4 regions of the Micromonospora sp. CPCC 206061 genome follow, and region 3 is predicted to be linked to each of the others. Evidence: riboswitches for the same ligand, from Rfam matches in the RefSeq annotation. Region 3 holds a riboswitch; each other region holds the start of a gene.
The links. Region 3 has a riboswitch for cyclic di-AMP ahead of V6V89_RS05925 (C40 family peptidase). Riboswitches for the same ligand answer to the same signal wherever they lie in the genome.
Positions count from the first base shown of each region.

Region 1 (5,699 bases), on a different contig from region 3:
TCCGAACAGGACGGTGGGCTGTACCTCGCGCAGGTTGGCCTGCACGGTCGCGATCGACTCTGCGAAGTTCACCTGGGTGCCGGCGCCGGCGTTGAACCACGTCGTGAAGATGCGTTCGGCGACATGGCACAGCGGCAGGTACGACAGCACCAGGTCGCTCGGGCCCGGTGGTGGCGACGTGAACCCGCCGCCGTCGACCAGCGACCGGATCGCGAAGTCCACGTTGGACACCGACAGCATCGCGCCCTTCGGCGGTCCCGTGGTGCCCGAGGTGTAGATGACGGTAGCGATGTCGTCGGGACGCGCGGCCGCCATCCGCTCCTCGAGCGCGTCCGGATGGGCGTCCCGGTGCGCCACGCCCATCAGCACCAGGTCTTCCCAGCACATCAACTTCGGGTGGCGGTACCGGTGCCGGATGCCGCGTGGCTCCAGGTAGACGATGCGTTCGAGGTCGGGGCAGTCGTCGAGCACCGCCAGCGCCTTGTCGACCTGCTCCTGGTCTTCGGCGACGAGCACCCGGGCGCCCGAGTGGTGCAGCAGGTACCCGACCTCGCTTGCCGGGTTCGTCGGATACAGGCCGACCGTGGCGGCGCGTACCGCGACGGTGGCGACGTCGGTGACGAGCCACTCCTTGCGGTTCTCGGCGTGGATGGCCACCCGGTCGCCCGGCTCGATTCCCAGTGCCAGCAGCGCGTGCGCGACGGTCTGCGCGGTGTCCCAGTACTCCGCCCAGGTGACCTCCTGCCAGATGCCGAAGTCCTTCTCCCGCATGGCGATCGCGTCCGGTGTCGCGCGCGCGTGCTCGCGTACCCGAGATGCGATCGTCGTCGCGGCCTTAACCTGGGTCGAGGTCATGCCAGCTGACTCAGTCATGTGGGTTGCACCTCGCCCAGATAGGCGCGGATGACGTCCGGGTGGTGCTGGATGTCGGCGGGCGGCCCCGTGGCCACCGCCCTGCCGAAGTCGACCACCAGGACCCGGTCGGCCAGGTCCATCACCAGGCCCATGTCGTGCTCGACCAGCACGATCGGGATGTCGAGCTCGTCACGGATGTCGAGGATGAAGCGGGCCATGTCTTCGGTCTCCTCGACGTTCATCCCGCCGACCGGTTCGTCGAGCAGGAGCAGCTTCGGCTCCATGGCGAGCGCCCGTCCCAACTCGACCCGCTTCTGTACGCCGTACGGCAGCAGCCCGACCGGCAGGCGGCGCCACTGCTCCAGTTCCAGGAAGTCGACGATCTGCTCGACGGCGGCGCGGGCGGCGAGTTCCGCGCGCCGCGCCCGGCCGAGCCACGCGATCGCGGACAGCGGCCCGTAATGGATGTGGTTGTGCCGCCCGAGCATCAGGTTGTCGAGCACGGTGAGGTTCGCGAACAGCTCGACGTTCTGGAACGTGCGCGCCATGCCGAGCGCGGCGATCTGGTGCGGCCGCCTGCCGACCAGGTCGGTGCCGTCGAAGACCACCCGGCCGGACCGGGGCCGGTAGACGCCGGACAGCACGTTGAAGATGGACGTCTTGCCGGCGCCGTTCGGGCCGATGACCGCGAAGAGCTCCTGCCGCCCCACCGTGAAGCTCACCCCGTCGATCGCCTTCACGCCGGCGAAGCTGAGGTGGACGTCCGTGAACTCGAGGATCGTCATGACAACCACCGCTTACGCCGCCGGTAGTGCTTCACGTCGCGGAAGCTCTTGCGCCCCAGCCCCAGGTAGAACTCGCGGATGTCGTCGTCGGCGAGCAGCTGCGCGGCCGGCTTGTCGAGCACCACCCGGCCGGTCTCCAGCACGTACCCGTGACTCGCGATCGACAGCGCCATCGTGGCGTTCTGCTCGACGAGCAGGATGCCGGTGCCGCGCTTGTTGATCGCCATGATGATCTCGCGCACCTGCTCCACCAGCCGCGGCGCCAGCCCCAGGCTCGGCTCGTCGAGCAGTAGGTAGCGCGGGTCGGCCATGAGCGCCCGACCGATCGCCAGCATCTGCTGCTCGCCACCGGACAGGTACCCGGCGGTCCGGCGGCGCCGCTCGGCGAGTACCGCAAACAGGTCGAACACGTCGTCGAGGCGCGCCTTGATCCGCTCTGGGCTGGTGTGGCCGCCGATCCGGAGGTTCTCCTCGACGGTCAGCTCCGCGAAGATCCGCCTGGCCTCCATCACCTGGCAGATTCCCCGGCGCACCAGCGCCGCCGGCCGCAGGTGGTGCACGGGTACGCCGTCGAGCGTCACCGCGCCCTTCGTCACCTCGCCGTCGTGCACGTCGAGCAGGCCCGTGATCGCGCGCAGGAGGGTGGTCTTGCCGGCACCGTTCGCGCCAAGCAGCGCGACGACCCCGCCAGGCGGGACTGTGACGCTGACGCCTCGCAGCACCAGCATCACGTCGTCGTAGACGACCTCGAGGTTCCGCACCTGCAACATCGCCCGACGCTCCTTGTGTTCTACATCACAAGTTACCGGTCATTTAACTAGAACTAACAAGGTCGTCAAGCGACGGTTTGGTCTCGATCCAACACGCTCGGTAACGACACCTACCTTGATGGACTAATCACCCTCCTGCCACTTTCGTCTCAGCGATGATCACGTTAGGTTGGAGCGGCTGGTCCGGTCGTCAGTCACTCCCCCGGGTGGCGCCGGCCCGGTGCTGCCGAATCGCAAATCACGACTACGGTCAGTGAGCGAACCGGGGACCCACCTTGTGCAATGGGGTGAATCCGCACTCGTGCGGTAGGGCGTCCTTCCCGCCCGAATCCGTCAGCTAACCCGGTAGGCGGCCTGCGGAAGAGGGGTCACGTTTGTCACCCGCGCGTACGCTGCTGCGCGCCCTCGTACTGCTCGGTGTGGGCATCGGGCTGACAGTGCCGGCGGTTGCCGCACAGGCGGAGCCGTCCGCGAGCGAGCTGACGCAGCAGATCAACAAGGCGTCGACGGAGCTGGAAAAGATCGTCGAGGCGTACAACAAGGCCGGAGAGGACCTCAAGACCACCAAGGCCGCCGCGCAGGCGGTCGCCACCAAGCTCGGCCCGCTGGAACAGGAACTCGCCGTCGCCGACGCGGAGGTCGGTCGGATGGCCGCCGTCGCGTACCGGTCTGGCCGGCTGGCCAACGCCAACGCACTGCTTGAAGGCGGCACCGGCAGCGTCGTCGACCGCCTGGGCGTACTCGACAAGCTGGCCCGCGACCGCCAGGCCCAGGTTGCCGGCTTCACGGCGACGCAGCAGCGGTATCTCGACGAGAAGTCGAAGCTCGACATCGCGCAGGCCAAGCAGACCGCGCAGGTGAATGAGCTCGCGACGGGCAAGAAGAAGATCGAGTCGGATCTCGCCAAGCTGTACGAGATGCGAGAGAAGGCGTACGGCTCGGCGACCACGTCGAGCGGCTCGTACACCGGCACGATCCCGTCGGTCTCTGGCCAGGCGGGCGTCGCGGTGCGGTTCGCATACAACGCGATCGGCACCCCGTACGTGTGGGCGGCCGAGGGGCCGAACGGCTACGACTGCTCGGGCCTGACGCTCGCCGCGTGGCGGGCCGCAGGCAAGACACTGCCGCACAACGCCGCGATGCAGTGGGACAAGGTGGCACACATCGGCCGAGGTTCGCTGCAACCGGGAGACCTGGTGTTCTACAGCGGTCTCGGACACGTGGGCATCTACGTGGGCAGTGGCAAGGTGATCCATGCCCCGCAGGCCGGCGAATCGGTGAAGCTCTCCAGCGTCGACATGATGACCCCATACGGCTACGGCCGCGTCCGCTAGCTGTTCGGTTCCATACGGGCCGCGGCATCGGCTGCCGCGGCCCGTTGGTGTCGGCGTGTCGTGGGGCCGTGTACTTCGCGCTGACGCAACGGAGCACCCAGTGGTTCGCCGCCGCACCGCCCGAACCGCGGGCACCGCGCGGAGCTGGGTGCTTGAACCAGCCCCTGAATAGACAGGCGAGCGGCCGGCGTCCCACACTAGACGCCGGCCGCTCGCTATTTGTCGATGCTGTTATGCCGCCTGGAGACCCTCGGCCCGGGCCAGCTCGCGGAGCCGGCCGAGCGCCTGGATCTCAAGCTGGCGGATGCGCTCCCGCGACAGCGAGAACCGCGACGCCACCTCGGTGAGCGAGTGCTCCCGGCCGTCTTCGAGCCCGTACCGGGCGCGCATGATGCCGGCCGACCGGTCGTCGAGGTGGTTGAGCAGACCCTCGATGCGCTGCCGCTCCAGGCCGGTGAGCACGATCTCTTCCGGCGACGGAGCGTCGCTGTCGGCCACCAGGTCGCCGAGGTTGGTGTCGCCGTCGTCGCCGACCGGTGTGTCGAGCGACACGGTGTCCTGCGACCAGCGCACCAGCTCGTGCACCCGCTCGACGGGCACGCCCAGCGCGACCGCGATCTGCTCCGGCTCGGGGTCGCTGCCGAGCTCACGGGTGAGCTGGCGGGCGACGTTGCGCATCCGGTTGACGTCTTCGACCAGGTGCACCGGCAGCCGCACGGTGCGCTCCTGCTGTGCGATCGCCCGGCTGATCGCCTGGCGGATCCACCAGGTGGCATACGTCGAGAACTTGAACCCGCGCTCGTAGTCGAACTTCTCGACCGCGCGCACCAGGCCGGTGTTGCCCTCCTGGATCAGGTCGAGCATCGGCATGCCAGACCGCACGTATCGCCGCGCGATCGACACGACCAGCCGTAGGTTTGCCCTGATGAACAGATCCTTGGCCCGCTCGCCCTCGATGACGAGGCGCTCCAGCTCTTCCGCGCCCACGCCCTGCGGCACCTTCCCCTCGTCGAGGAGGTGCTCCGCGTACAGCCCGGCCTCGATCGCCTTGGAGAGGTCGACCTCTGTGGCGGCGTCGAGCAGCGGCGTGCGTGAGATCTCGTGCAGATAGACGCCGACCAGGTCGCGTTCCTCGGCGACCTCGTCCGTGCGCATCACCACATTGCTTTCCACGTCGCTCACGATCCCCTCGCTCGCCCCACTTGCCTTGTTACCTGCTGTCCCGACGTTCATCAGCCCTCCCCCGTAACCTCCGGTATCCCCCGCGGTGCTGACACCTACACAACAGTTGAGACGCGCTTGGGATTCCGTCTCGTGAGTCGAAAGTGTCACGAATGCCTGAGTAATAGCTGAGAGCCCGGTGCGTACTTGCTGTGCACTGCGCTCTATCAAGGGATTCGGCTACAACCTGGGGGCGGATTGGACGGCCACTGTGCACGTTTCGCCCAGTCAATGACATCACCTGGTGTTGGCCCGCACAGCGATCCGGCTCACTACCTGTCTGCGATCCTCGTCACTTCACAGTACGCACGTACGCCGTCGACGGTTCAGCGCTTGTTCAGGGCATACCCGTGGCGCGGCACACTATGCGAGGTGAGCCAGGGCCCTGCGAACGTGGCCCGCCGAGCGTCCCAGCGCCGCCTTGGCACCGTCGACGTCGGCGCCGGACATCAGCGTCACGAGCGCGATCTTGAGGTCGCCGCCGGCCTCGGCGAGCGCCCGCTGGCAGTCCTCTTCGCCCCGGTCGGTCGCGGCCATGAGGATCGAGATCATCCGGCCGCGCAGCTTCGCGTTGGTGGCGACTAAGTCGATCATCAGGTTCGAGTACACCCGGCCGAGCCGGACCATGACCGCGGTGGAGAACGCGTTCAGCACCAGCTTCTGTGCGGTGGCCGCCTTCATCCGGGTCGAGCCGGTGATGACCTCCGGGCCGGTGTCGACGCCGATGAAGACGT
Region 1 covers NZ_JBAKHX010000030.1:37,207-42,905, forward strand. Annotated here, with positions in the region: gene V6V89_RS20830 (AMP-dependent synthetase/ligase) at 1-873, opposite strand, end outside; gene V6V89_RS20835 (ABC transporter ATP-binding protein) at 870-1,640, opposite strand; gene V6V89_RS20840 (ABC transporter ATP-binding protein) at 1,637-2,410, opposite strand; cyclic di-AMP (ydaO/yuaA leader) riboswitch at 2,625-2,777, shown strand; gene V6V89_RS20845 (C40 family peptidase) at 2,785-3,744, shown strand; gene V6V89_RS20850 (sigma-70 family RNA polymerase sigma factor) at 3,976-4,977, opposite strand; gene murQ (N-acetylmuramic acid 6-phosphate etherase) at 5,329-5,699, opposite strand, start outside.
Region 1: linked by a shared signal. The riboswitch ahead of V6V89_RS20845 (C40 family peptidase) and the one ahead of V6V89_RS05925 (C40 family peptidase) in region 3 are both predicted to bind cyclic di-AMP.

Region 2 (5,699 bases), on a different contig from region 3:
GGTGCGCTGTCGTTCGCTCCACGGCTGCCGAGCCGGATCAGCAAGCTGGAGTTCTCGCTGCTGTGGCGGGGGCTGCGGGTGCGTGTCGACGTCGACCGCGACGAGGTGACGTACTCGCTGCGGGACGGCCACGACGGTGCCGAGCTGGAGCTGCTGCACCACGGCGAGGCCATCACGGTCACGTCGGACAAGCCGGTCGTCATGTCGGTGCCGCCGCTGCCTGCCGTGGGCCCGTCGCCGCGGCAGCCGTGGGGTCGCGCGCCGGCCCGCCGGACGCCCGAGAAGACGTCCTGAGAAGCGAGGGGCGGGGATCTCATCCCCGCCCCTCGAATCACAGCATCGACACGTGTATGTGGTTCGTATGGTCGCTGGACGGGTCGCCGCCGGAACCGCTGTAGTACTTCCAGCCGGTCGCCGGTGACCAGAACTGCCGGTACCAGATCACGTACATGACGCCGAGGCGGTCGGCGTTGCGCACGTAGAACGCGGCGAGGTTGTTGCCGTACGTCTTGTCGGCGCCCCTGGCGTCACCGCCGAAACTCCCGCGCTCCGAAGACCAGTCGCACGCCCGGCCCTTCGGATGCTCGTACGGACCGCCGGACCGGAAGCAGTTCACGAACCGTTCCTTGGCACCGGGGACCAGCCGTCGCGTCTCGTTGTACATGTGCAGCGTCCGGGCCGTGACGCAGCCGCTGCCGGGGTTGGTCGGGTCATTGACGTTGCATCCCTGCCCCGAGAACCCGCCATCGCTGTCGCGGGGCGCCGGCTTCGCCTTCGGCGAGGACGCGACCACAAAACCGCCGGTGGACTGTCCGCCGACCTGCTTGAGCGCGATCTCCGCTTCTTTCTTCTGCCTGGCCATGAGGCTCAGCTGCTTCTGCTGCTCGGCGAGTTCCACGTCGATTGCATCCTTGGCCCGCTTCGCCTGGTCGTGTGCCTCCTTGAGGGTGGCGATCTTCGCGTTGTCGCGCTGCGCGAGCAGGTCGAGCGTCATCGCTCGGTCCAGGAACAAGTCCGGTGAGGAGCTGTTGAGCAGCATGGAGACGACGCCGACCCGGCCGCTGCGGTACGAGGCGGACGCGATGAGCGCGACCTCGGGCTCCATCTCCTTGATCTTCGCCTCAGCCTTGGTGAGCTCGAGCTGGAGTTGGAGCTGGCGCTTCTGAGACTTGTCGACAGCCTGCTTCGCGTCGGCGTATCCCTGGCTGGCCCTGGCGATCACGTCGCGTATGAGCGGAGTGCCGCCCTCGTCGCCGGGCGCCGTAGGGGTTGGCGCGAGGCCAACTGGCGCGGCGGAAGCCGCGGAGCCGAGGCCGACCACGCTGGTGATGGCGACCACGGCAGCGATCAGTGCGACGCCCAGCGTCCAGCGCTGGCGGCGTACAGATGCCGTCATGCATGTTCCTTCCATCGGCCGCCTACCGAGTTAGCTGACGGGTTCGGGATGGAAGTGATCCCTACCGCTCGCGCGGATTCACCCCGGTGGAACTCTGGTTCCCCGGCTCGCCCATTCGGGCGATTAGGCGACGATCACCGCCGGCGCCGTGGGGGCGCCGCCGAACGGAGACCGTCGGAAAGCTTACCGGATCAACGGGCCTGCTTGACACTGCTCTGACCAGCCAAAAGTGTTACCAGGCAACGACTTTCGGTAATATCTCCTCACCCTGTCACGTCAGCTTCGCTGGAGCCGCCAAGGTTCCACAGCCGGTCGAGGGCGGCTACGCAATAGCTGTACGCACCGGGAGTGCCAACAGTTCGATCGACCCAGTTCGTGCCGCGGGTGGTCGCCACCAGGCGCGCGGTCTCACCGTCCACCTTGAACACCGCGTAACCGGCTGGCCGCGTGCCGTCGCCGGCGCGCCATGCGAGAGCGACCGCGTTGTCGCCGTCCCGGCGCGCCTCGGTGACCTGAGGCGCGACCGGACGGTTCGGGGGCATGTGGTCCATCGCCGGCACCAGGGCGGGCTGGGCGTAGTGCGCGGTGGCGTACCGGCTGACCGCGCCGAGCCGGTTGGCCCGTACCTGTTTGGCGCTGAAGTGGATGCTGCCACCGACCGGGTACTTGGTGTTGAGCGCGAGCTGGCGGTCGAGCTCGGCGGGGTCGGACCAGGCGCCCTTCTGCCCGACCCGGTAGTCGGCCTGGCCGATGTAGAGCTGCACTCTGGTGTCCTTCACCACGTCTGACCACCACGGCAGGAGCTTCGCGTAGTCGGCGATGTCGAAGCCGATGTGCCAGTAGAGCTGCGGGACGATGTAGTCCAGCCACTCTTCCTTGACCCAGAGCCGGGTGTCCGCGTAGATCGCGTCATAGCTCTGCAGGCCGCGGGTGGGGGAGCCGAGGGAGTCGGTGGTGCGGTTGCGCCAGATGCCGAACGGGCTGATGCCGAACTTCACCCACGGCTTCAGCTCCTTGATCCGCTGGTTCATCTCGGCCACGAGCTTGTTGACGTTGTCGCGCCGCCAATCGGCCTTGGTGGCGAAGCCCGCGCCGTACTGCTGGAACGCCGCGTCGTCGGGAAAGTCCTGTCCCTTGACCGGGTACGGGTAGAAGAAGTCGTCGAAGTGCACGCCGTCGACGTCGTACCGGGCCACCGCCTCCAGCATCGAGTCTTGGACGAACTTGCGCGCCTCGGGGATGCCCGGGTTGTAGTAGAGGCGGCTGCCCTTGCCGCTCTTCGGGAACGGGACAGCCCACTCCGGGTGCACCCGGAGTGGGTGGTTTGCCGGCAGGTCAGCCGGGTTGCCCGACTGGCTGGCCTTGTACGGATTGAACCAGGCGTGAAACTCCAGGTTGCGCGCGTGCGCCTCGCTGACCAGGAACTCCATCGGATCCCAGCCTGGGCCGAGCCCGTCTTGCCGCCCGGTCAGCCAGCGCGACCACGGCGCGTACGAGGACGGCCAGAAGGCGTCGCCGCTGGGGCGTACCTGGACGAAGACCGCGTTGTGGCCGTGCTGCTGCGCCAGGTCGAGCCAGCCGCGGTACTCGGACTTGACCTTCTCCTGGTCGAGGCCGGGCCGGCTCGGCCAGTCGATGTTGCTGACCGTGGCGATCCACATGCCGCGGAGCTGGCGGGGCGCGTCGAGGGGGCGCCCGGCGCAACTCGCGGCGGCCGACACCTGCTGGGCAGGCTCGGGCCGGGTCTGCCAGCGGACCAAGCCCACCGAGAGGGTCACCACGACGACCAGGGCCACGGCGAGGTGGACCTGGCGGCGGCCGGTGGGGAGCAGGGCCATCGGGCCAGTCTGCCCTCTTTTGCGCTGATCTTGAAGTGGCAGGGGTCACCGCTCGATACTTGAGAGTGTGAGCACCTCGCCGGAGCACCGGTTCGAATTGGGCACCGATGGACCGAAGAACCTAGTGGTCGGCGTCGACGGTTCGACGACATCGATGCGTGCCGGCGCATACGCCGCCGGGCTCGCCCGCCGGCAGAATGCCCACCTGGTGGTCGTCTTCATCGCCCGGCCGTCACCGCTGGTCGGCATGGCGCCCGGCGCGATGGCCGTGGTCCGGCAGGCGCACGACGAGATCGCCGACGACCTGCGGCGGCAGGTCGACGAGGCGGCCGCCGAGGTCGGGCTGCGGGCGACGTTCCGGGCGGTCTCCGGTGACCCGTACACCGAACTGGTGAAGATCGCCGATGAGGTGAGCGCGGACGGCGTGATCGTAGGGGCGTCGACGCAGGCCGGGCACCGGTTTGCCGGTTCGATCGCGATCCGGCTCGTGAAGGCCGGACGCTGGCCCGTCACCGTCGTACCATAATACATTTACATACATGAAAATAAAGCGCGTCCTGGTCGCCGCCCTCGCGGCGGCCCTCGCGGGGGTCGGCGCCGCGACGATTTCCGGTACTCCGGCACAAGCGGCCGCTGGCTGCGAGGTGTCCTACAACGCGACCTCCTGGACGGGAGGCTTCTATGCCGGCGTACGGATCAAGAACCTCGGCGATCCGTGGACGTCCTACACGGTCTCGTTCCGGTTCACCGGCGACCAGCGCATCACCCAGGCGTGGAACCTTCGCTGGACCCAGTCCGGCGCCCAGGTGACCGCGGCGGGCGGCTCATGGGACCGCCCGATCGGCACCGGTGAGAGCCTCCACCTCGGCTTCAACGGCACCTATACCGGCGTCAACAACCCGCCCGTCGACTGGTCGGTCAACGGGATACGGTGCGTGATTGCCGGCCAGCCGCCGGCCGTGATCGCCGAGCCCGAGGCGGTGAGCGTGCCCGAGGGTGGCAGCGGCACCTTCACTGTCCGGCTTAGCCACCCGCCGACCGGCACGGTACGCATCGACATGCGCTCGACCGGCACCGGAATCTGGGGCGCTCCGCCGGTCGTGCTCACCTTCGATGAGAACAACTGGAGCACGCCAAGGCCGTTCACGATGTACAGCATGGCCGACGCCGACGCGGTCCACGACTTCGTGATCGTCAACCTGTCGGCGACCGGCTACGCCGCCGACACTGTGACGCTGACCCAGGTGGACGACGACTAACCCGCGCTGTGCCATGCTGACCTGCGATGGCAGAGATCGGCTTGGGGCTGGCCGCGCTGGGCCGGCCGGCGTACATCAACCTGGGGCGGGACCTGCCCGCTGACCGGTCGGTGGCGGCCATGCGAGCCCGGGCGCACGAGGTGCTCGACGCCGCGTACGCCCGGGGCGTCCGCTACCTGGACGCGGCCCGCTCCTACGGCCGGTCGGAGGAGTTCCTCGCCGGCTGGCTGGCAGCCCGGCCGGACGTCACCGACGTGACGGTGGGCAGCAAGTGGGGCTACACGTACACGGCGAACTGGCGGCTGGACGCCGAGGTGCACGAGGTGAAGGACCACAGCGTCGCCACGTTCGACCGCCAGCTCGCCGAGACGCGCGCGCTGCTCGGTGGGCGGCTCGACCTGTACCAGATCCACTCGGTCACGCCCGACAGCCCCGCGCTGGCCGACGGCGCCCTGCACAAGCGCCTCGCCGAGCTGGGCGCCGAAGGCGTCCGGATCGGCCTGTCCACCAGCGGGCCGCACCAGGCCGACGCGATCCGTGCGGCGCTCACCGTCCGGGTCGATGGGCGACCGCTCTTCCGCGCGGTCCAGGCCACGTGGAACCCGCTGGAGCCGTCGGCGGGTGACGCGCTCGCCGCCGCGCACGACGCGGGCTGCCTGGTGATCGTCAAGGAGGCGCTGGCCAACGGGAGGCTGGCTGTCGACCCGCCGGCCGCGTTCGCCGAGGTGGACGCGGCACCCGACGCGGTGGCGCTGGCCGCCGCGCTGCGGCAGCCGTGGGCCGACATCGTGCTGTCGGGCGCGAGCAGCGTCACCCAGCTCGACAGCAACCTGGCCTCGGCTAGCGTTGCGTTCGAGTCCGACCTGCGTGCGCTCGCGGAGCCGCCGGCCGACTACTGGCGGCGGCGCTCGGCCCTCGGCTGGAGTTAGCTCGGTTAGGAGGCGTCATGACGCGCGTAGTGGTGACCGGCGGCAGCGGCAAGCTCGGCCGCGCCGTGGTCGAAGAGCTGTTGGCGCACGGGTACGACGTGGTGAACGTCGACGCTGCACCGCCCCGCGAGCCGCGCTGCCCGTACGTCCGCGTCGACCTTACCGACTACGGGCAGACCGCCGAAGCACTGTCTGCTGTGGACGACCGCTTCCGCGGCGCCGACGCGGTGGTGCACCTCGCCGCGATCCCGGCGCCGGGCCTCACCACGAACTCGGC
Region 2 covers NZ_JBAKHX010000023.1:22,786-28,484, reverse strand. Annotated here, with positions in the region: gene V6V89_RS17795 (glycoside hydrolase family 65 protein) at 1-294, shown strand, start outside; gene V6V89_RS17790 (coiled-coil domain-containing protein) at 332-1,396, opposite strand; cyclic di-AMP (ydaO/yuaA leader) riboswitch at 1,400-1,536, opposite strand; gene V6V89_RS17785 (glycoside hydrolase family 10 protein) at 1,660-3,234, opposite strand; gene V6V89_RS17780 (universal stress protein) at 3,302-3,760, shown strand; gene V6V89_RS17775 (cellulose binding domain-containing protein) at 3,774-4,493, shown strand; gene V6V89_RS17770 (aldo/keto reductase) at 4,520-5,422, shown strand; gene V6V89_RS17765 (NAD-dependent epimerase/dehydratase family protein) at 5,440-5,699, shown strand, end outside.
Region 2: linked by a shared signal. The riboswitch ahead of V6V89_RS17790 (coiled-coil domain-containing protein) and the one ahead of V6V89_RS05925 (C40 family peptidase) in region 3 are both predicted to bind cyclic di-AMP.

Region 3 (5,699 bases):
GCGTCGATCAAGGGCGTATGCACGTGGTTTTGAGATCAAAGCAAGTGCATTCGCCCTTGATCGGCGGGGAGACTCGGCGGGGAGGCGGGTGGGTGGGGAGGCGGGGAGGCGGGGTGGGTGGGTGGGTGGGTGGATGGGTGGGTGATGGCGGAGGATTGGTCATTGATTGATGTGAGTATATAGTCGGCAAATGCCGCTACATCGATCTTCGCCGATCTGGGCTGGGCTTGCGGCCTTCGCCCTGCTCGTCAGTGCCGGACCACCAACCTCTGCCGAGGCCGGCACGGCCGGGAGCGGGACGTGTGGCCAGAGCGGCGACGCGCGGATCAGGCCGGGCACGCCTGGTGCGCAGGATCCCAATGATCTGGCGCCTGGGCAGGTGGCCGAGCGGGAGCGAGAGCTGATCGCCAGACTGGAGGAGCGGGCCAAGTCGGGCAAGGCCCTCACCTTCGCGACGGTGACGGTGCCGACCGTGGTGCATGTGATCTCCAGCGACAGCACGCGTGCCGGCGGCAGTGTGCCGGATTCGATGGTCCAGCAGCAGATCCAGGTGCTCAACGACGCGTACTCCGGGGCGACGGGTGGGGCGGAGACGGCGTTCGCGTTCGAGTTGATGGAGATCAATCGGGTGGTCAACCCGGCGTGGTACCCGATCGTGTATGAGTCGACCGCCGAGTTCGAGATGAAGAGCGCGCTGCGACAGGGCGGGATGGAGACGCTCAACATCTACACGGGCGACCTGAGCGACAGCCTGCTCGGCTGGGCGACGTATCCGCAGGCGGCCCCGCACCCGAGCGATGGTGTCGTGCTGCTCGCCGAGTCGCTGCCGGGTGGCACCGCGGGGATCTACGCGGAGGGCGACACCGCCACCCACGAGATCGGGCACTGGCTGAACCTGTACCACACCTTCGAGGACGGGTGCGCGGGCGGCGACCAGGTGGCCGACACGCCAGCGGAGGCCACGTGGGCGTCGAATTGCCCCGTCGGGCGGGACACGTGTGTGGACGATCCAGGTGAGGATCCGATCCACAACTTCATGGACTACACGGCGGACTCGTGCATGTTCGAATTCACACCGGGTCAGGCGACCCGCATGTCGAGTGCATGGGCTGCTTATCGCGCAGCGTAGCCGTCGGCGCGTTGCGGCGGTGGCGGCCTCGGCCTCGGGGCGTCGGTGGCACGACGCCGTCCGGGTCGAGCCAGACCTGGACGGCCGGGCGCTCGACCGGCTCGGCGAACGGAGTGGCGCCGTTACGGCCGTGGCGAGCCAGCATGGCGACGTCGACCGTGAACTCGAACAGCCGCCAGTCGACGTGCGAGGCGGCGCGCAGGTGGTCGGCCAGGCGGGCGACCTTGGCCCGGTCGGTGACGACGCGGGCGCGGCCGGCCAGGTAGGCCTCGTCGTCGCTGTCTTCAGGCGGGAACGAATGCAGTGCGTATCGCCCGTCGCGCTCCAGGTCACGCCGCTTCGGCGAGTCGATCACGAAGCAGTACAGGCCGTCGTCGGTGATCACGGGGGACACCGGGTGCACCCGTGGCCCGCCATCGGATCGGACGGTGGCCAGGTAGCCCAGGCCAGGACCGTACTGCTGCATGAGAGCGCGGATCGAGTCGGCCAGGCGGGGCTCGTCGGCGACGAATTCGGACCAGGATGCCATGCCACCATTGTATCGAACATATGTTCGATCAAGGTAGTCCCCTATGGTGTGTCAATGCTGCTCTCCGACCGTGACCTCGTCTCCGAGATCAAGGCGGGCAAGCTCGCGCTCGAACCGTTCGAGCCGGCGCTGATCCAGCCGTCCAGCATCGACGTGCGCCTCGACCGCCACTTCCGGGTGTTCAACAACCACCTATACACCCACATCGACCCGTCGGTGCAGCAGGACGACCTCACCTCGGAGGTGGAGGTGCCGGACGGCGAGCCGTTCGTGTTGCACCCCGGCGAGTTCGTGCTCGCGTCGACGCTCGAGGTCATCTCGCTGGGCGACCAGCTCGCCGGCCGCCTGGAGGGCAAGTCCAGCCTCGGCCGGCTGGGGCTGCTCACCCACTCGACGGCCGGCTTCATCGACCCGGGCTTCTCCGGTCACGTGACGCTGGAGCTATCCAACGTCGCCAACCTGCCGATCACACTCTGGCCCGGCATGAAGATCGGCCAGCTCTGCATCTTCCGGCTCTCGTCGCCGTCGGAGCACCCGTACGGTGCCGAGGTGTACGGATCGCGCTACCAGGGGCAGCGCGGGCCGACCCCGAGCCGGTCGTGGCGGAGCTGGCGGGTCTGGCCGACCCGGTAGTACGCCACCCCCGCAAAGCGGAAAGAGGGGCGCCCTCCCATCCCGGATGGATGGGAGGGCGCCTCTACTGGCCGGGGCGGTCGCGTGACGGGGGAACACGCGACGGCGCGGCCACGGGGTGCGATGTCAGCCAGGGCGACCGAAGCTGTGTACCGGCGCGGCGTCGAGCTTGCGCATCCGGATCGGCTCACCCGTGCGGGAGGCGTGCACGATCCATCCACCCCCGACGTACATGCCGACGTGGTGCAGGTCGCTGTAGTAGAAGACGAGGTCGCCGGCTCGTAGGTTGCTTCGGCTCACGTCGTCGGTCGCGCGCCGCTGCGCAGCGGCGTTGTGCGGCAGCGAGACGCCAGCCTTCGCCCACGCCGCGGAGGTCAGGCCGGAGCAGTCGAAGGTGCCGGGGCCGCCGGAACCGTACTGGTACATCTTGCCGATCTGAGCGCAGGCGAACTTGACCGCCGTGCCTGCGGCGCCGCCCGGGTAGGTGTACGGGCAGGGCACAGGCGCGAGCGCGCCTGTGGTGCCACCGCTGCCGTACGCCCTGAGGCGCATGTCTTCCAGCTTCTCGATCTCGCCGTCGATCTGCTTCTTCCGCGCCGCCAGCTCCGCTTCGGTCGTGCTGAGCTGGGCGACGAGCTGGTCGAGGGGCTCCTTCTGCTTGGAGTACTGATTGCGCAGGTCGACCACGGCCTGGATGTCGGCCTGGGAGCGCCGCGCGAACTGGTCGAGCATCACCAGGTGGTCGCCGAAGGTGGTGGGCGAGCCGGTGGTCAGCAGCGCGTTGATCGTCGAGAGGTTGCCGCCCTTGTACTGCTCGGCGGCGAACTCGCCCACGCGCGCCATGGCGACGTCGATCTGCACCTGTAGCGGCTCGATCTTTTTGGTGAGCGCGGCGATCTGCCGCTTCTTCTTGTCAAGGTCGAGTCGGGTGGCGTTGTGCCGCTCGATCACGGGTTCGAGCTGGTTCCAGGCGACATCTATCTGCTTCTCGATTTCCGCGGCGGAAGGCTCGGCCCGAGCCACGGTGCCGCCGCCGAGCACGACGGCGCAGGTGACGAGAATGGTGACGACGGAACGACGTGCGGCATGACGAGCCACCGGAGTCCGCACTCCTTCTCCCTGAACCGCCTGCCGGGTTAGCTGACGGGTTCGGGCGGGAAGAACGCCCTACCGCATGACTGCGGATTCACCCCGAGGTGCGGTTGGGTCCCCGGCTCGGAGACGACCGATTCGACGGATCGAACCGTGGTCTTCCACGGTGGAAGGCCAGCCTCCGGCTCGACGATCCCCAAGGGTAGGAGCGGCGTGTCGGCGTGCGCAAGCGGAACGGCGTGTTTCTTCGGTGCGTATACGACCCCGTAGCGGAACGTATATCGAAACGACGTCAGTCAATGACTAGAAATACGTCATCGAGCAGCCCGGCGTACTGATCGTTGTTAGGCGACAAGTTCTTCGCACCGATTCGAAGTGGTTCGGAATTCACAATGGACACGTCGGCGGGTACCGGTATGCGGCCGAGCGCGGCACCATCCACCGAAATGGACAGATTGGTGCTGGTACGGGTGCAGGCGAGCACATGCCATCGGCCGTCCGCCACGGTGACCGGGGCGATCACCCGGTAGATCTGGGCCTTGCTGGCCACGACGCAGCTCGGGTGGCCCGCGCTCCCGTCAACCTGGAGCTTGAGCTGCGTGACGCCGCCGGTCGAGTACCCCTTCTGCATCACGTTGGCGCCGTCACCGGCCAGGAGTAGCACGTGTATCTTGGGCGACATCGCTCGATTGTGGAGATTTGCGAAGACCGACGGCAATCCCACTCGGTGAAGATTTTTTACGTCTGCGCTGCACGTGACGGAACCTATTGACGCCAACGGCCGGCCGGGCCAGTGTGATCGCAAGGCCATCGATAGGAGGTTCGATGCACCGTCTAGCAACGCGGATCGCGGTCAGCCCAGTGGTGGTACGCCCAATGGTGGTAGGCCCAATGATGGTAGGCGCGGTGATAGGCGCGGTGATGGTAGGCGCCGCGACGCTGGTGGCGACCGGCCCGTCGCCCGCCACGGCGGCACCAGGGAGCATCCGGCAGGAACAGTATGCCGCCGCGGCGGCCGAGTACGGGGTACCGGAGGCGGTGCTGCTCGGCGTCTCCTACCTGGAGTCGCGGTGGGACACCAACGCCGGCACACCTAGCACCAGCGGCGGGTTCGGCCCGATGCACCTGACCGACGCGGCGTACGTGTCCTCGCTGCCGGGCAATCACCACGACTCCGACGAGGAGGACCCGCGCGGCGACGAGGCACGGCCAGTGAAGCGGGTCGACTCCGGTGGTGTCGCGCCGCCAGCGACCGAGGCGCTCCAGAGCCTCGACCGGGCCGCCGCGCTCACCGGCGCCGCCGAGGAAGCCCTGCGCGCCGACCCGAACACGAATATCAAGGGTGGCGCGGCGCTGCTGTCCGCGTACCAGAAAGCCATAGCTGGACCGACGGGGAGCGCGAGCGATCCGGCGGCCTGGTATGGCGCCGTGGCCAAGTACAGCGGCGCGGACAGCGCCGACGCCGCGGCGGCCTTCGCCGACGAGGTCTACACGACGATCCGCGACGGCGCGACCAGGGTGACCGACGACGGCCACCGCGTCACGCTCGCCGGCCGTGGCATCACGCCGGCGCGCGGCTGGCTGGACCGGCTCCACCTGCGCAAGTTGGCACGGCCGGACGGCCTGGAGTGCCCGGTCGACATCTCCTGCGAGTGGATCCCGGCGCCGTACGAGGCGTGGACGGATGCCAACGGCAACCCCGATTACGGCAACCACGACAAGGGCAACCGTCCCAAGCAGCAGAAGATCGAGTACATCGTCATCCACGACACCGAGGGCTACTTCCAGCCGTCGGTCGACCTGGTGCTCGACCCGACGTACGTGAGCTGGCACTACACGCTGCGGTCGGTCGACGGGCACATCGCGCAGCACATCAAGGCGAAGGACGTCGGCTGGCACGCGGGCAACTGGTTCGTCAACGCGAAGGCGATCGGGCTGGAGCACGAGGGCTTCGCGGCGCAGGGCACCTGGTACACCGAAGCGATGTACCGCACGTCGGCCAAGCTCGTGCGGCACCTGGCGACGCGCCTCGGCATCCCGCTCGACCGCAACCACATCATCGGCCACGACAACGTGCCGGGCACGCTGCCGTCGACGGTGCGCGGCATGCACTGGGACCCGGGCCCGTACTGGGACTGGTCGCACTACTTCGACCTGCTCAAGGCGCCGTTCCGGCAGTTCGGGACGGCGCGGACCGGCCTCGTGACGATCGACCCGCACTTCGCGACGAACAAGCCGGCATTCACCGGATGCTCCGGTGGGGCGAACAACCCGTGTCCGGTACGCGGCTCTTCGGCCGTCATCCTGCACACCGCC
Region 3 covers NZ_JBAKHX010000004.1:326,053-331,751, forward strand. Annotated here, with positions in the region: gene V6V89_RS05910 (zinc metalloprotease) at 191-1,129, shown strand; gene V6V89_RS05915 (pyridoxamine 5'-phosphate oxidase family protein) at 1,071-1,658, opposite strand; gene dcd (dCTP deaminase) at 1,713-2,291, shown strand; gene V6V89_RS05925 (C40 family peptidase) at 2,418-3,389, opposite strand; cyclic di-AMP (ydaO/yuaA leader) riboswitch at 3,402-3,537, opposite strand; gene V6V89_RS05930 (LamG-like jellyroll fold domain-containing protein) at 3,676-4,065, opposite strand; gene V6V89_RS05935 (N-acetylmuramoyl-L-alanine amidase) at 4,275-5,699, shown strand, end outside.

Region 4 (5,699 bases), on a different contig from region 3:
CAGCCGCGCCTGCCGTACGCCCTTGACGCGTTCCAGTGGCGCGTCCGGGACGTTGAGGTTGAGCACCGTGCCTTGCGACGCGTCGACGAGCGTCTTCAGCAGGTCGGCGGCGTACTGGGCGGCCGTCGCCCAGTGGCGCCCCTCTTCGCCGCTACCGGACCTGAGCATGGCACCGCCGGACCCCACGTCTCCGGTGGCGAGTATGTCGAGCGAGACGGCCATCGTGCGGCAGCCGTGGGCGGCGGCGGTGAACGCGGCGCCCACCGTGCCCGAGTGCAGCACCGCGAGGCCGGCGTTGGCGCCCCGGTTGATCCCGGAGAGCAGCAGGTCGGGCGGTGGGCCGAACGCGCCGCGCGCGGCGAGAAGCGCGATGAACGCCGGCGAGCTGGCCACGCTGTACGACTCGATGCCGTCCAGGCCGTCGAGCGGGTGCTCGGCGACGATGATGCGCCCGTCCTTCTCGACCGCCCGCAGCGCGGCGCTCATGCCGCTCGCCTCTTCGCTGGGCGCCGCCACGACCACCTCGTGCCCGCGGTCGGCCGCGGCGCGGGCCAGCCACCGCAGGCCCGGCGCGGCGATGCCGTCGTCGTTGGTCACCAGCACCCTCATTGCATCCTCACCCGCGTCGCCAACTCGTCAGGAGTGGTCCGCCGCTGCCGCCCTTGACCGACCTCCTTCAGGTTGACGCGCTCGACCACGCCGGCAATGGCGTCCGGGCGTCCGGTGCCGAGGCCGTGCCGGGTGACGTTGAGCGCGCCCGCCGCCGCACCGGTGCGCACCGCCGTCGGCAGGTCACCGTCCTGGGCCAGTACGGCCGCCACGCCCGCGGTCATCGAGTCGCCGGCGCCGCGCGGGTCGGCGGCCTCCAGCTGCGGGATCTCGACCTCGAAGACCTCGTTCTCCAGTAGCGCCAGCGCCGGCTGGTCGGCACGGCTGATCAGCACCGACCGCGCGCCGTCGCCCTGCATCTGGTGCAGCGCCTCGACCAGGTCGGGAACGCTGTCGGTCGCGGCCCGCCCGTCGGCCACCAGCTCGTCGTGGCTGACCTTCACAAAATAGGGAGACCCTTCGAGTACCGCCGACAGGTGGTCGCCGGACAGGTCGGCGACCACCTTCACGCCGTTGCTACCCAGGTCGGCTGCCAGGCGCCGGTACACGTCGGGCGGGACGATGGCGGGGTCGGTCGGCCGGCTCAGCACCGCCACCGCCGAGCGCAGCCCCTCCGCCAGCGCGAGGTTGTAGAGCTCGTCCAGGTCGTGCCGGCCCAGTGGCGGCTCCGGGGCCTCGGCGATCTCCGTGCGGGTGCCGCCTCGGCGGTCGTGCACGTACCCGCCGCTCGTGGCCGTGCGTGTGGTCGTGTGCAGGTCGATGCCCTCGGCCGCGATGAGCGACTGCAGTACCTGGCCGGTCTCGCCCCCCAGGCTCGCGCACAGCGCCACCGGCACGCCCAGCGACGTGATCATCCGCGCCTGCCAGAGGCCCTGACCTCCCGGGTGCAGGTGTATCTCGACCGCTTCGGCGGGCTGCTCGATGGTGACCGTGAGCTGCGGTGCCGGCGCGAAGACCATGACATGACCAACCATGCCCGGAATGTTCCCCGTGGGCGCCCGCCCTAAGCCCGTCAGCGCCAGGTGTCCGCCCAGGTGCGGGCCCGCAACGGCTTTCATTCAAGGCTGGGAGTCCTACGGTGACGGCGCCGACACGCTGTGGTTCGACGACGTGGCGTTGGGTCCTCGCACATCGGGTTCTGAAAACGTCGAAGGGGGCCCCGAATCGGGGCCCCCTTCGTACGAAACGACCTACGTCACGGAGAGATGGACGTGGTCGGTGTGTTCCGCGGACGGACTGCCGCTGCCGCTGTACGACCTCCAGCCGCTGCTGGGCAACCAGATCCGGCGGAACCAGATGACGTAGAGCACACCGAGCGCGCTCGCGTTCTTGATGTAGAAGTTCGCGAGGCGGTCGCCGTAGTCCCTGTCGCCGCCCGTGGCCACCTTGCCGAAGCCGCTCGCCGCTGAGGACCAGTCACACGCCCGGCCCTTCGGGTGCTCGCCGGAACCACCGCTGCGCCAGCAGTAGACGTACCGGCTGAAGCCGGCTTCCTTCGTCTCCCTGTACGCGTGCAGCAGTCGCGGCGTGACGCAGCCGCCGGTACCCGTCGGGTCCTTGACGCTGCACCCGCCGGAGCCGCTCGGGCCCTGGCTGGCCGTCGCCGCGCCGGAGCCGCTCGGGCCGCTGGAACTGCTGCCGCCGCCGGCGTTGGCCAAGGCGTTCTCCGCCTGCTTCTTGCGGGCGGCCATGACCTGGACCTGCTTCTGCTGCTCCCTGACCTGGTTGTCGATCGCGAGCTTGGTGTGGGTGGCGTTGTTGCGCGCGTCGATGAGGTCGCGAAGCTTCTTGTCTTCGCTCTCCGCGAGCGTGTCGAGCGCGGACGCCCGGTCCATGAAGCCTTCCGGTGTGGAGGCGTTGAGCATGGCGGAGATGGGGCCGAGCCGGCCGCGCTGGTACGCCACGTTCGCAAGCTCGCCGATGACCTGAGTCTTCACAGCGAGGTCCTGCTCGAACTTCACGAGGTCGACGCGGAGCCGCTCCTGCTCCTTTTTGGACTTCGCAAGCGCGTCCTGCGCGACGATGTACCCCTTGCTCGCTGTTTCCAGTTGCTCGCGCAGTGTCGCCGTTCCACCCTCGTCGTCGGTGTTTGGCGCGGCGCCAGCGGGTTGAGCATGGATGCCGACCAGAGCGAACGTCGCGGCGACGAGCACCGCGAGCAGCCCTACCCGGCTGCGGGCATGAGCCATCAACCATCCTTCCAGTCAGCCGCCGACCGAGTTAGCTGACGGGTTCGGGACGGAAGTATCCCTACCGCTCGCGCGGATTCACCCCGGTGGAACTCGTGGTTCCCCGGCTCGCCACGCGTTGGCGCGGCGATTAGGCGGCAGTCACCACCGGCACCGGGGGGCGCCGCCGGGCGGTGACCGGAGCCGAGCGTACCGGGTTCCGGTCGATGTGCCCACCCGTTGCACGCACGGTCACAAGCCCGTCACCAGGTGGTTTGCCGGCATGCTTCGGCGGGTTCGACCTGGAGCGTGGCGTGCGCGATGTCGAAGTCGTCATGCAGCGCCTCGCGCGCTTCGACCAACACCGGTCCTACCTCCGCGGCCGGGTCGAGCGTCAGGTGCGCGGAGACGACGTCCATGCCGGAGGTGAGTGTCCACACGTGAAGGTCGTGCACGTCGCACACTCCAGGCACCGCCGCGAGCCTTGCCCGCACGGCCGCCACGTCGACGTGTGCGGGCGCGGCCTGCACGAGGATGCGGACCGCGGCACGCGCGAGCCGCCAGGTGCGGGGGAGGATGAAGACTCCGACCGCGACCGCGACGATCGGGTCGGCGTACCACCAGTCGGTGAGCGCGATGACGACGGCGGCGATGATGACGCCCACCGAGCCGAGCAGGTCGCCGAGCACCTCGAGGTAGGCGCCGCGCACGTTGATGCTCTCCTTGGCGCCCGAGCGCAGCAGCGCGAAAGCCACCACGTTGGCGATCAGACCGGCCACCGCGACGGCGAGCATCGGCCCGGCGGGCACGTCCGGCGGGTCGCCGAACCGGCGCATCGCCTCGATCAGCACGTAGAGAGCGACGCCGAAGAGCAGGACCGCGTTGGCGAGGGCGGCGAGCACTTCCAACCGGTACAGGCCGAAGGTGCGCTGCGGGTCCTTGTCGGCGCGGCGCGCGGCCGTCATCGCGGCGAGCGCCATGCCGATGCCGAGCACGTCGGTGAACATGTGCCCGGCGTCGGAGAGCAGTGCGAGCGAGCCGGTGACCAGCGCGGCGGCCCCCTCGACGAGCATGAAGACCCCGAGCAGCGCGAAGGCTGCCAGCAGGGGGCCGCGGTGCTTGGCGCCCGCCGTCCCGTGATCGTGTCCAGCTCCCACGCTCTCCAAAATATGCTGACATTGCTATGTATGCAAACATGGCACTGGGAATCACTGTCGAATCGGGGCATAGTGATGGGCGTGGATACCAACAGAGACATCACAGTGACCCGCAGAACGCTCACCACGTCGATGCTCGCGGCAGTCGCGGCGGCGGCCACCGTCTCCGTACCCACCCGCGCCAGCGCCGGCCACAAGCACCTGCCCGACCTCATCAACCTGCCCAACGCGTTCCAGCCCGAAGGGATCGCGATCGGCCAGCGGCCGTACGCGTACTTCGGCTCGCTGGCCACCGGCTCCATCTACCGCGCCAGCCTCGTCACCGGCCAGGGCCGGATCATCTCCACCGGACCGGGCACGCCGTCTGTCGGCCTGAAGATCGACCGGGCCGGGCGGCTCTTCGTCGCCGGCGGCGCGGCGGGCGACGCGCGGGTCGTCGACGCGCACACCGGCGAGGTGCTGGCCTCGTACCAGTTCGCGAGCGCGCCGGCGTTCATCAACGACGTCGTCCTCACGCCGCGCGGTGCCTTCTTCACCGACTCGCAGAACCCGTTCCTGTACCGCGTGCGGCTCGACCTGCCGAGTGGCTTCACCCCTGTGCCGCTTAGCGGCGATCTGGTCTACCAGGCCGGATTCAACGTCAACGGCATCGCCCGCACACCAGACGGCACCGCGCTGCTGGTCGTACAGTCCAACACCGGCGGCCTCTTCCGGGTCAACCCGGCCACCGGCGCGACCACGCGGGTCGACCTCGGCGGCGAAGTGCTCACCAACGGTGACGGCCTGCTGGTGCTCGGCCGCACGCTGTACGTGGTGCAGAACCGCCTCAACCGGGTCGCCGTGTTCCGGCTCGACCGGGCGGGCACCAGAGGCGCACTGGTCACACACCTGTCCGACCCGCGATTCGACGTACCGACCACCGTGGCCGCCTATGGCGACCGCCTGTACCTGCCCAACGCCCGCTTCGGCATCGTCGTCACGCCGGACACCCCGTACACCGCGGTGGCGATCAAGCGCCCCTGATCATGGTGTGGAGATGGTGATTAACCGCTGCGTGGCACGGGACAGGGCGACGTAGAGGGTGCGGGCACCGTCCTGTACCCGGATCTCGTCCGGTGCGACGAGCACCACACCGTCGTACTCCATGCCCTTCGCCTGAAGGCTGGTCACGACCTGCAACCGCTCGGCGGGCAGGTCGGTGAGCCAGCCGGCGACCTCGTCGCGGCGCGGCACCGGCGTGATCACGCCGACCGTGCCCTCGACGTCGGCGAGCAGGCCGGACGCGGCCTTCCGGGCCGCGTCCGGCAGGTCGGCCGCTGCCACGGTGTGCTCCTCTGGCTGCACCCCGGTCGAGCGGACCGCCCGTGGCAGTGTGAGGTCGGGGTACACCTCGCGGATCACCTTCGCCGCCAGCGCGAAGATCTCGGCCGAGTTGCGGTAGTTCGTGGTGAGCGTGAAGTCGTGCCGCTTTCGCGAGCCCAGCGCCCAGTCGCGCGCCTTGGCCAGCTCACCCGGATCGCCGGTCCACGCGGTCTGTGCCGGGTCGCCGACCACGGTCCACGAGGCCAGCCGGCCACGGCGACCCAGCATCCGCCACTGCATCGGAGAGACGTCCTGCGACTCGTCGACCACCACGTGCGCGTACTCGCGGTAGTCGTCCGGGCGCTGCGTGGCAGCGGCGCGCGCCGCGCGCTGGCGGTCGGCGTACGTGGTGACCTCGCGGATGCCGTCGACCACGTGGTACGGGTCGCGCTTGGGCTTCGGC
Region 4 covers NZ_JBAKHX010000035.1:60,893-66,591, forward strand. Annotated here, with positions in the region: gene surE (5'/3'-nucleotidase SurE) at 1-609, opposite strand, end outside; gene V6V89_RS22905 (1-phosphofructokinase family hexose kinase) at 606-1,583, opposite strand; gene V6V89_RS22910 (coiled-coil domain-containing protein) at 1,800-2,798, opposite strand; cyclic di-AMP (ydaO/yuaA leader) riboswitch at 2,803-2,945, opposite strand; gene V6V89_RS22915 (cation diffusion facilitator family transporter) at 3,041-3,934, opposite strand; gene V6V89_RS22920 (SMP-30/gluconolactonase/LRE family protein) at 4,016-4,957, shown strand; gene V6V89_RS22925 (HelD family protein) at 4,958-5,699, opposite strand, start outside.
Region 4: linked by a shared signal. The riboswitch ahead of V6V89_RS22910 (coiled-coil domain-containing protein) and the one ahead of V6V89_RS05925 (C40 family peptidase) in region 3 are both predicted to bind cyclic di-AMP.